One region of the Nonomuraea sp. NPDC050394 genome, then DNA from elsewhere that is predicted to be linked to it. Evidence: riboswitches for the same ligand, from Rfam matches in the RefSeq annotation. Region 1 holds a riboswitch; each other region holds the start of a gene.
What was found. Region 1 has a riboswitch for cobalamin ahead of ACIBKY_RS26630 (aldehyde dehydrogenase family protein). Riboswitches for the same ligand answer to the same signal wherever they lie in the genome.

Region 1 (3,261 bases):
GCGGCATGCGGCTGCAACTCGACAGCACCATCCTCTACGGCCTGGGCAAGTACGGCCCCAAGGTCACGGTCAAGGACATCAACCTGCGCTCGCCGTACAACACCTATCGCTATGCGGGCCTGCCTCCGGGGCCCATCTCCAACCCCGGTGAGGCCGCGCTCAAGGCCGCCCTCCACCCGGCCGCGGGCACCTGGCTCTACTACGTGGTCACCGACCCGAAGCGCGGCACCCTGAAGTACGCCACGTCCGAGAAGGAGTACGCCAAGCTCGTCGAACGCGCCGCCGAGTGAGTGCGCCCCGTGCGAGGCCGTCCGCGCCTTCGAGGAACAGATGTGGCACGGGCCGGCGGATGGGCGAAATTCACGACCGCCGGCCGCGAACGCCTCGTGAGCCCGGACCCCACCGAAGCCCTCGCCCTCTTCGACGAAGTCCAGTCATCCTGATCGGTGGACGCGGCATGACCTGGGTCCGCCGGATGGCTCCGTGCCCGGGTGCAGAAGCTGATCCTCACGCAGGCCAACCTTTGCTCCGGAAGGCGCGTCTCACCCGTATGGGCCTATTGTTCCGCGGTACCGCCGCAGCCGTCGCCTTTCTCGTCATGACGGGACCGGTCGCCGCCCACGCCGAGGCGCCGGCCAGTCAGTGGAGTGTCGTCCATCACGACCGCCGCGACTCCTACGACGCGGTGACGGTCACGCCGGGCGGGGCGGTCTGGGTCGCCGGGAGGAGCGCGCTGTTGAAGGGCGGCCGGTCCGCCTTCAAGCGTGTCACCGGGCCGGGCTTCCGGGTGAAGCGGCTGGCGTCGGCCTCCGACACCAGGGTCTGGGCCTTCGGCGCGTCGCGATACGCCCGATGGAACGGCAAGCGCTGGCAGGTCGAACGATGGCCCCACGGCCGGGTGGACGCTGCGTACGCCATCGGGCAGAACACGTGGGTCATCGAGAACGCCAACACGTTCCCCTCGGCCGGTGCCGCCGGGTGGAAGGCACGGTCCACGCTGCGCCGGCTGGTCGGGTCTTCGTGGCGCAAGGTCAGGACGCCGATCGTGGTCAAGGGACTCGACGGCCGGTGGGCGGCGGGCTCGGTGCGGGGCACGGCGGCTCTGGCCCGCTGGAGTGGCACGGCCTGGCGTTCGGCGCCCCTTCCGGCGATTCCGTCCGCCCGCTCCGGCCAGATCTCGGAGTTGACGGATGTCGCGTTCGACGGGGAGACCGGCCGGGTGATGGCGGTCGGCTGGGTCGCCTGGCCGTGCGGCCGCTCCTTCTGCGGTGAGACGTTGCTGCTGACCGGCTATCCGGGCAGCTGGAAGTACGAGGTCCGTGGTGAACCGGGCTTCCAGCCGCGCGCCCAGGCCGAGCCCGACGGCAGAGGCGGGGCCTGGGTCGTCTACGACGCCAAGGGTGGAGGCAGCAGGTTCCTGCACCTCGGCGCCGACAGCGTCGAACCGGGTGCCTTTCCGGCTCCGCCGGACCGGAGGGCGTCTGTCCGTGACCTTGCCCTCCAGCCGGAGACCGGTTCCATCTGGGCGGTCGGCGGGACCCCTTCCGGCCGCGGCGGCACGATCTGGGCTTACCGCCGTTGAGCCGGCTGCCGCTCGGCCCTGCCGAGCACGGAGTCGCTACCGGTTGACGAAAGATGGTTTGCGCTATTCGGCGAAGGCGGCCATCCCCTCCTTCTGGTCCGCCGTGGCGAAGGTGGCGTGGAAGACGCGGCGTTCGAAGCGCACCCCTTCGGCAAGCGTGCTCCTCGGCGTCCATGGTGCGGCCGGTCTTGCCGTGTTCGGACGACAGCAGCCGGGCCAGGGTGTCGCGTTCGGCCTCGACCAGGTGCGGGAACCTCAGCAGCACGCGAGCGCGGCGCTGCGGATGCCACTCCGCCCAGGCCACCTGGGCTTCGGCGGCGTCGGAGATGGCCGCCCTGGTCTCGTCCGGAGTGGCCGGCGGGACCCTGGCCTGGACCGTTCCGGTGCCATGAGTGTTCGCTCCATCCTCGTGACAACACGTGCCGAACCCGCGGCCGGTATCCTGACTCCCGGATCAGCGCACGTCAGTGGCCATTCCAGCGATGACGCACATCCCCGGGTCACAGTGGCGGGACCGTGCCGGATTGACACCGGCTTCCCCGCACCGCGAGCGTTCCTGCAGAAACATAGTTGGACGTCCTAGTAAGTCCAGTGCCGGCCTTCATTGGCTTAGGGTGGGGCTCGCAGTTGGTTCGCCCCGCCAGCCAGGCGAGGCGTCGTAAGAGGGAACCCGGTGCGAATCCGGGACTGCCCCGCAGCGGTGAGTGGGAACGACCGCCGTCACCAGCACTCGGCCCCCAGGGCCGGGGAAGCGACGGCCAGTAGGCAGGTGCGACGCGCCCACGAGTCCGAAGACCTGCCACTGCCCGCGCGCACCCCGCGCGCGGTGCATCGGACGGCCTCGAGGGAGGGCTGGGCGACCACGCGGGCCAGGAGTGTGCCCGCGCCTGGGCCGTGCCTTCGCTCGAACGCCGGGGATGTTCCTCGTGACTCGCGAAGGAGAGTTCCGTGACCGAGCGTTCGCTCGCCACCGTGTACGGCTACCCCCGCCAGGGACCCGGCCGCGAACTGAAGAAGGCCGTCGAAGGCTACTGGGCCGGGAAGATCAGCGCCACCGAACTGGAAGCCGCCGCGGCCGGCCTGCGCCGTGCCGCCTGGCGCGAGCTCACCGACGCCGGCCTCGGCGAAGTCCCTTCCGGCGACTTCTCGCTGTACGACCACGTGCTGGACACCACCGTCATGGTCGGCGCGATCCCCGAGCGCCACCGGGTGGCCGTGGAGGCCGACCCGCTGGCCGGCTACTTCGCCATGGCACGCGGCACCCAGGACGTCGCGCCGCTGGAGATGACCAAGTGGTTCGACACCAACTACCACTACCTGGTTCCCGAGCTCGGCCCCGACACCGAGTTCACCGCCAACCCCGGCAAGCAGGCCGCCGAGCTGACCGAGGCCCTGCTGCAGGGCCACAACCCGCGCCCGGTCCTGGTCGGCCCCGTCACCTACCTGCTGCTGTCCAAGCCCGCCCCAGGCGTCGACCCCGGCTTCGAACCGCTGTCGCTGCTGGAACGGCTGCTGCCCGTGTACGCCGAGATCCTGGCGTCGCTGCAGGCGGCGGGCGCCGATTGGGTGCAGTTCGACGAGCCCGCCCTGGTCCAGGACCAGCCGCAGGAGGTACTCGACGCCGTCGCCACCGCCTACGCCCATCTCGGCGGACTGACCCGGCGGCCCAGGATCCTGGT
Region 2 (3,261 bases), on a different contig from region 1:
TGCCCGACATGCTGCGTCGCCTGCGCGCCGCCGTGGACGCCCGGCGCGACCCCGGATTCGTCATCTGCGCCCGCACGGACGTGCGCACCACCGAGGGCCTGGGCGCCACGATCGAGCGGGCCAAGGCGTTCGCCGACGCCGGAGCCGACCTGATCTTCCCCGAGGCGCTGGCGAACGCGGCCGAGTTCGAGGCCCTGCGCAAGGCGGTCGACGTGCCGCTGCTGGCCAACATGACCGAGTTCGGGCAGTCGACGCTGCTCACCACCACGACCCTGCGCGACCTCGGCGTCAACGTGGTCATCTACCCGGTGACCCTGTTCCGCCTGGCCATGGGCACGGTCACCGAGGCGCTGCGCGCCATCGACGCGGACGGCACGCAGGCGAAGCTGGTCGATCGCATGCAGACCAGGGGCGAGCTGTACGACCTGCTGGACTACTCCGGCTACGCGAGTTTCGACGCCGGCGTGCTCACCCACGGCTACCGGGAGGACCGATGACGATCAGCAAGGGCCTGGCGGGCGTGGTCGCGGACACGACCGCGATCTCCATGGTCAACCCGGAGACCAACTCCCTCACCTACCGCGGCTACCCGGTTCAGGAACTGGCCGCCGTCTGCAGCTTCGAGCAGGTCGCCTACCTGCTCTGGCAGGGCGAACTGCCCGACCAGGGGCAGCTCAGGGAGTTCCGGGCGGCCGAGCGGGCCCGCCGTACCCTCTCCCGGACGACGCTGGACGTGCTGGCGCGGCTGCCGGAGAGCTGCCACCCGATGGACGTGCTGCGCACGGCCGTCAGCCAGCTCGGCGCCGAGGATCCGCGCGAGGACGACGCGAGCGCCAACCCGCGCGCGGCGCTCGACCTGCTCGCCCGCCTGCCGACCGTCGTCGCCCTGGACCAGCGCCGCCGCCGGGGGCAGGCGCCGATCCAGCCCGACCCCGGGCTGGGCTTCGCGGAGAACTTCTTCCACATGTGCTTCGGCGAGATCCCCGAACCCGAGGTGGTGCGCTGCTTCGAGATCTCCCTGATCCTCTACGCCGAGCACAGCTTCAACGCCTCCACCTTCACCGCCCGCGTGGTCACCTCCACCTTGTCCGATCTCTACAGCGCGGTCACCGCCGCGATCGGCGCGCTCAAGGGCCCGCTGCACGGCGGCGCCAACGAGGCCGTCATGCACATGTTCGCCGGCATGGACGACCCCGAGTCATGGCTGAAGCAGGCCCTGGCCGACGGGCGGAAGATCATGGGCTTCGGCCACCGCGTCTACAAGCACGGTGACTCGCGCGTGCCGACCATGGAGGCCGCCCTGCGCGAGCTGGCCAGGCTGCGGGAGGCGGACGAGCTCATGACACGGTACGACGCTCTCGCCGGCGCGATGGCACGCACCAAGGGAATCCATCCCAATCTGGACTATCCGACCGGCCCGGCGTACCACCTGATGGGGTTCGACATCCCCACCTTCACTCCCATCTTCGTCATGTCCCGCATCACCGGCTGGAGTGCCCACATAGCTGAGCAGCTCTCCGCGAACTCCCTCATCCGCCCCCTCAGCTCCTACATCGGTCCGGTGGAGCGCCATCTCTCGTGACTCATCTCTCAACACGAGATGTGGGGTGTGACTTTCTGATCGACCCTATATATGGTGTCCCTTGCGATCGGTTCGGCCGCTCAGCCAGAGCGGCCGAGGCAAGAGGGAACCCGGTGAGAATCCGGGACTGCCCCGCAGCGGTAAGTGGGAACGACCGCCGTCACACGCACTGGGCCACCGTGCCCGGGAAGCGACGGCCAGTAGGGACAAGCGTCACGCCCACGAGTCCGAAGACCTGCCGGCCGTGCCGCGCGCGGGTGCGCGCGGCCGCTCCGAAGGCCGCGCGGGACGGCTGACGGCACCGGCGCGAGGGCTGTGCGACGTCCTTGCCGGGAGCCTTTCCGCGCGACCTTCGGTTCACGACCGAGTTCGCGAGGAGAGAGCTGTGACGGTCACCGGGGACCCAGTAACGGACCTGACCAGTACGCGGGGGGATCAACCCGTGCCCAGGCGCACGCAGATGCACGTGCGCAAGCGCAACGGCAACGCCGAGCCCGTCGACGTCAACAAGATCGTCAAAGCGGTGGAGCGCTGGGCCGACGACCTGACCGACGTCGATCCGCTGCGTGTTGCCACCAAGACCATCAGCGGCCTGTACGACGGCGCGACGACCGCCGAGCTGGACCGCCTGTCGATCCAGACCGCTGCCGAGATGATCGGCGAGGAGCCGCAGTACTCCCGCCTGGCCGCCCGCCTGCTGTCGGGCTACATCGACAAGGAAGTACGCGGCCAGGGGGTGGCCTCCTTCAGCCAGGCCATCCGGCTCGGCCACGCCGAAGGGCTCATCGGCGACGAGACCGCCGCCTTCGTCGCGGCCAACGCCCGCAAGCTCGACGACGCCATCGACCCGTCGGCCGACCTGCGCTTCGAGTACTTCGGCCTGCGGACCGTCTACGACCGCTACCTGCTGCGCCACCCGACCAACCGGCTGGTGGTCGAGACGCCGCAGTACTGGCTGCTGCGCGTGGCCTGCGGCCTGGCCCAGAGCCCGACCGAGGCGATCGGCTTCTACCGGCTGATGTCGTCGCTGGCCTACCTGCCCAGCTCGCCCACGCTGTTCAACTCGGGCACCGTGCACACCCAGATGTCCTCGTGCTACCTGGTCGACTCGCCCAAGGACGAGCTGGAGAGCATCTACGACCGCTACGCACAGGTCGCGCGGCTGTCGAAGTTCGCCGGAGGCATCGGCATCGCGTGGAGCCGGGTGCGCTCGCGGGGCGCGCTGATCCGCGGCACCAACGGCCACTCCAACGGCATCGTGCCGTGGCTGCGCACCCTCGACTCCTCGGTCGCGGCGGTCAACCAGGGCGGCCGGCGCAAGGGCGCCGCCTGCGTCTACCTGGAGCCCTGGCACCCGGACGTCGAGGAGTTTCTGGAGCTGCGCGACAACACCGGCGAGGACGCCCGCCGTACCCACAACCTGAACCTGGCCAACTGGATCCCCGACGAGTTCATGCGCCGGGTCGAGGCCGACGCGATGTGGTCGTTGTTCGACCCCAACGAGGTCCCCGAGCTGCCCGACCTGTGGGGCGAGGCGTTCGAGGACGCCTACCGGGCAGCCGAGCAGGCGGGACGCTACGTGCGCCAGGTCAAGGCCCGCGACCTGTACGCCAGGATGATGCGCACCCTCGCCCAGACCGGCAACGGCTGGATGACCTTCAAGGACGCCGCCAACCGGC
Region 3 (3,261 bases), on a different contig from region 1:
GGCGGGCGAGCGCAGGAACGCGTCCCGCTCGGCGTCGCCGGTGTCGATCGAGGCCATCTCGATCACGGCGCTCGCCACCGACTCCGTGAGGTCGGGCGCCACCTCGATCTCCCCCTCGAACGCCGTGAAGCGCCCGCGCACCCTGCGCACGCTCAGATGGCTCAGCGCGAAGGTGAGCCGCGCCGTGGCGGCGTCGATCCGCCACGTGCCGGGCTTGACGCTCATGAGGTACGGCTCGCCTCCATCACGGCCCGCACGAGACGCCGCGGAGCCAGCCGGGCGAACGCCGCCGAGGTCTTGTTGCGCAGGCCGGGGACGCACACCGCGCGCCCGGCCGCCAGTGCCGCCAGCCCCTCACGCGCCACCTGGTCAGCCGCCTGGATCCGGCGGGACGGGTCCGCGGTGGCCGCGGTGAAGCCGGGCAGGAGGGTGGTCACCCGCACGCCGTACCGGCGTACCTCCATGTGGAGCGCCTGGCCGAAGGCGGTCAGGAAGGAGTAGCTGGCGCCGTAGGTCGCGCCGAAGGGCGTCGGCGCCTCGCCCGCGATCGACGAGACGTTGAGGACGGCGCCCCTGCCGCGGTCGAGCATCACCGGCAGCACGCTGTGCGTCAGCCGGATCGGGGCCACCGCGTTCAGCTCCACCTGGCTCACCTCACCGGCGATCGGCAGTTTCGCGAACAGGCCGCTGGTCAGCGCGCCCGCGCTGTTGACCAGGACGTCGACCGGGCGTGCGGCGTCCGCCAGCCGTTCCTCGACGGCGGCGGCCTGCGTATGGTCGGTGAGATCGGCGGGCAGGACCTCGGTCACCGTGCCGAAGGCGTCCTTCATCTCCGCGGCCAGCGCGTCGAGCGGGCCGGCGCCGCGTGCCACCACCACCAGATGGTGGCCGCGGCGGGCCAGCTCCCTGGCGAAGGCTTCGCCGATTCCGGTGGAGGCACCGGTCACCAGCGCCGTCGGGCGGTCGTCCTGCCGCATGTTCGGCGTCCTTTCCTGGCGGATGTGGCCTGACGATATGCGGCGGCGTCATGGCCGTCTTCCACACGCGTTGCCTCCTGGACACGCTGTTCGTGGAGGCCGAAGGGCTCAGGCGAGCACCTGGCGGGCCACCGTGGTGATGTGGAGTTCGTCCGGCCCGTCGAGCAGGCGGGCCATCCGTCCCAGGCGGAACAGCGCGGGCAGCGGGGTGTCGGGGCCGAGGCCGGCGGCGCCGGGAAGGGGTTCAACCACGGTTGACCATGCCCACCAGGGCGGCCGCGCTCGCCTGGGGTGAGCGCGCCGCCGTACAGGTGGAGGCGAGGACGACCTGATCGGCCAGCCGCTCGACGGCCGCGCGGACGCCGGCCGCGGGTACCTCCCGGCCGGTGTCGTCCACCAGGGCGGCCACCACGGTCTTACCCGGCATGCCGCCGACCGCGGCGAGCGCGGCCAGGGTGCCGGGCCTGGTCACGAAGTCCATGGCGACGCCCTCGACCCGGGTCGCGCCGAGGGCGGTCAGCGCGGGCCCTGCCGCTCCCGAGCACATGCAGACCATGATCCGGGGTCGGTGGCTCAGCTCGCCGAGCCTGGTGTAGGCGGAGGCGAGCATCGGCGCGGCCGGCAGCGGCTCGTTGAGCTGGACCTCGGCGACGCCCGCGGTGGCCAGCCGCTCCAGCAGTTCCGCGTACGACTCCAGCAGGCCCTCCTGCCGGGTCGAGGCCAGGACGCTCACCGGGCCCGGCAGGACCGGCCGGGTCTCGAAGCCGCGCCGCTTCGCGTGAAGATAGGCGGCGACGGCGGGGGCGTAGTCGAGCCGGCGCGGCCCGGGGAACATCCGGTGCGCCTCGAACGCGGGATCGTGGAGCGGAAGGTCGCTCAGCCCGATGTCGCGCAGTTCCTGCCACGTCTCGGGAGAGACATGGCCGAGCAGGGTGGTGCGTTGTCTCACGTCGGGTCCTTTTCCCTCGCGGAACCCCTGGGGGCCGCGCGCCGGGCGGCGCACGGGCGGTGGCAGGTGTTCGGACTCGCGGGCGTCTCACACGTTCCTACTGGCCGTCGCTTCCCAGGCCGGAGCCCAGTGCTTGCGTGGACGGCGGTCGTTCCCGCTCACCGCTGCGGGGCAGTCCCGGATTCGCACCGGGTTCCCTCTTGCGCCGGCCTTCCCTGGGGAGGCCGGACCAGCCGCACCGCGAAGCCTATCGATCAGGGCGTGGTGTACGGCACCAGCCCGGTCACATGCTCGTCGGCCCGCACCTGGGTGCCGGTGGGTGGGAAGGCGCGCTGGGCGCAGTCGTCGCGTTCGCACACCTTGCAGCCCAGGCCGATGGGCGTGACCTGGGGCGTGGCCAGGTCCAGGCCGTCGGCGTACACGAGCCGGTGCGCGTGCCGCAGCTCACAGCCGAGCCCGATGGCGAACAGCGACCCCGGCGCGCCGTGACGGGGCGGGCGGCGTTCCACGGTCCGCGCCACCCAGAAGTAGCGCCGCCCGTCGGGCATCTCGGCCACCTGGGTCAGCAGCCGGCCGGGAGTGGTGAAGGCGTCATAGACGTTCCACAGCGGGCAGCTGCCGCCCGCGCGGGTGAAGTGGAAGCCGGTGGCGGACTGGCGCTTGGAGATGTTGCCCGCCCGGTCCACGCGTACGAAGGAGAACGGCACACCGCGCATGCGGGGCCGTTGCAGGGTGGAAAGCCGGTGGCAGACGGTCTCGAAGCCCACGCCGAAGTCCGCGGCGAGCCGGTCGAGGTCGTAGCGGCGGCGCTCGGCCGCGTCACGGAAGATCCGGTACGGCAGCAGCAGCGCCCCGGCGAAATAGTTGGCCAGCCCGATCCTGGCCAGTGCCGCGGCGTCGGCATCGGTGAACCCCGCGTCCGCGACCAGGCCGGCGATCAGATCGGCGTGTTCGAGCAGGGCCAGCTGGGTCGCGAGCTGGAAGGCGCGCTGGGAGGACCGCAGGCCCGGCGCGAGGTGCAGGACGCGGGTGCGGGGGTCGTAGCGGCGCCGCGCGCTCCCGTCCTCGGTGATCCGCACGCCGTGGGCCGCCAGCCGTTGCGCCGCGAGCCCTCCGGGGTCGCCGCCGTCGGCCAGCGATTCCGCGGCCCGGTCCAGCTCGTCGACGTAGTTGTGCCGGTCGTAGAAGAAGTCACGCACCAGCTCGTACGGCGCGGGCGCGACCGGTTGCGCGCCGGCCAGGACGGCGGCGTGTTCCGTGGCGGCCAGGTAGCGGCGGTGCAGCCCGGCCACGGCCCGCGCGATCTCGGGGCTGGCGCCGACCAGGTCGGCGAGG

Region 2: linked by a shared signal. The riboswitch ahead of ACIBKY_RS54860 (ribonucleoside-diphosphate reductase subunit alpha) and the one ahead of ACIBKY_RS26630 (aldehyde dehydrogenase family protein) in region 1 are both predicted to bind cobalamin.
Region 3: linked by a shared signal. The riboswitch ahead of ACIBKY_RS54835 (hypothetical protein) and the one ahead of ACIBKY_RS26630 (aldehyde dehydrogenase family protein) in region 1 are both predicted to bind cobalamin.

The regions. Positions count from the first base shown of each region.
Region 1 is NZ_JBITIO010000006.1:628,104-631,364, forward strand. It holds gene mltG (endolytic transglycosylase MltG) at 1-290, shown strand, start outside; gene ACIBKY_RS26620 (hypothetical protein) at 599-1,582, shown strand; partial or broken gene ACIBKY_RS26625 (enoyl-CoA hydratase) at 1,646-1,744, opposite strand; partial or broken gene ACIBKY_RS26630 (aldehyde dehydrogenase family protein) at 1,758-1,958, opposite strand; cobalamin riboswitch at 1,997-2,146, opposite strand; cobalamin riboswitch at 2,209-2,386, shown strand; partial or broken gene ACIBKY_RS26635 (5-methyltetrahydropteroyltriglutamate--homocysteine S-methyltransferase) at 2,531-3,261, shown strand, end outside.
Region 2 is NZ_JBITIO010000035.1:24,111-27,371, forward strand. It holds gene prpB (methylisocitrate lyase) at 1-497, shown strand, start outside; gene ACIBKY_RS54855 (bifunctional 2-methylcitrate synthase/citrate synthase) at 494-1,582, shown strand; cobalamin riboswitch at 1,634-1,840, shown strand; gene ACIBKY_RS54860 (ribonucleoside-diphosphate reductase subunit alpha) at 2,025-3,261, shown strand, end outside.
Region 3 is NZ_JBITIO010000035.1:18,543-21,803, forward strand. It holds gene ACIBKY_RS54820 (YceI family protein) at 1-225, opposite strand, end outside; gene ACIBKY_RS54825 (SDR family NAD(P)-dependent oxidoreductase) at 222-977, opposite strand; gene ACIBKY_RS54830 (hypothetical protein) at 1,086-1,229, opposite strand; gene ACIBKY_RS54835 (hypothetical protein) at 1,222-1,926, opposite strand; cobalamin riboswitch at 1,991-2,128, opposite strand; gene ACIBKY_RS54840 (short-chain fatty acyl-CoA regulator family protein) at 2,181-3,261, opposite strand, start outside.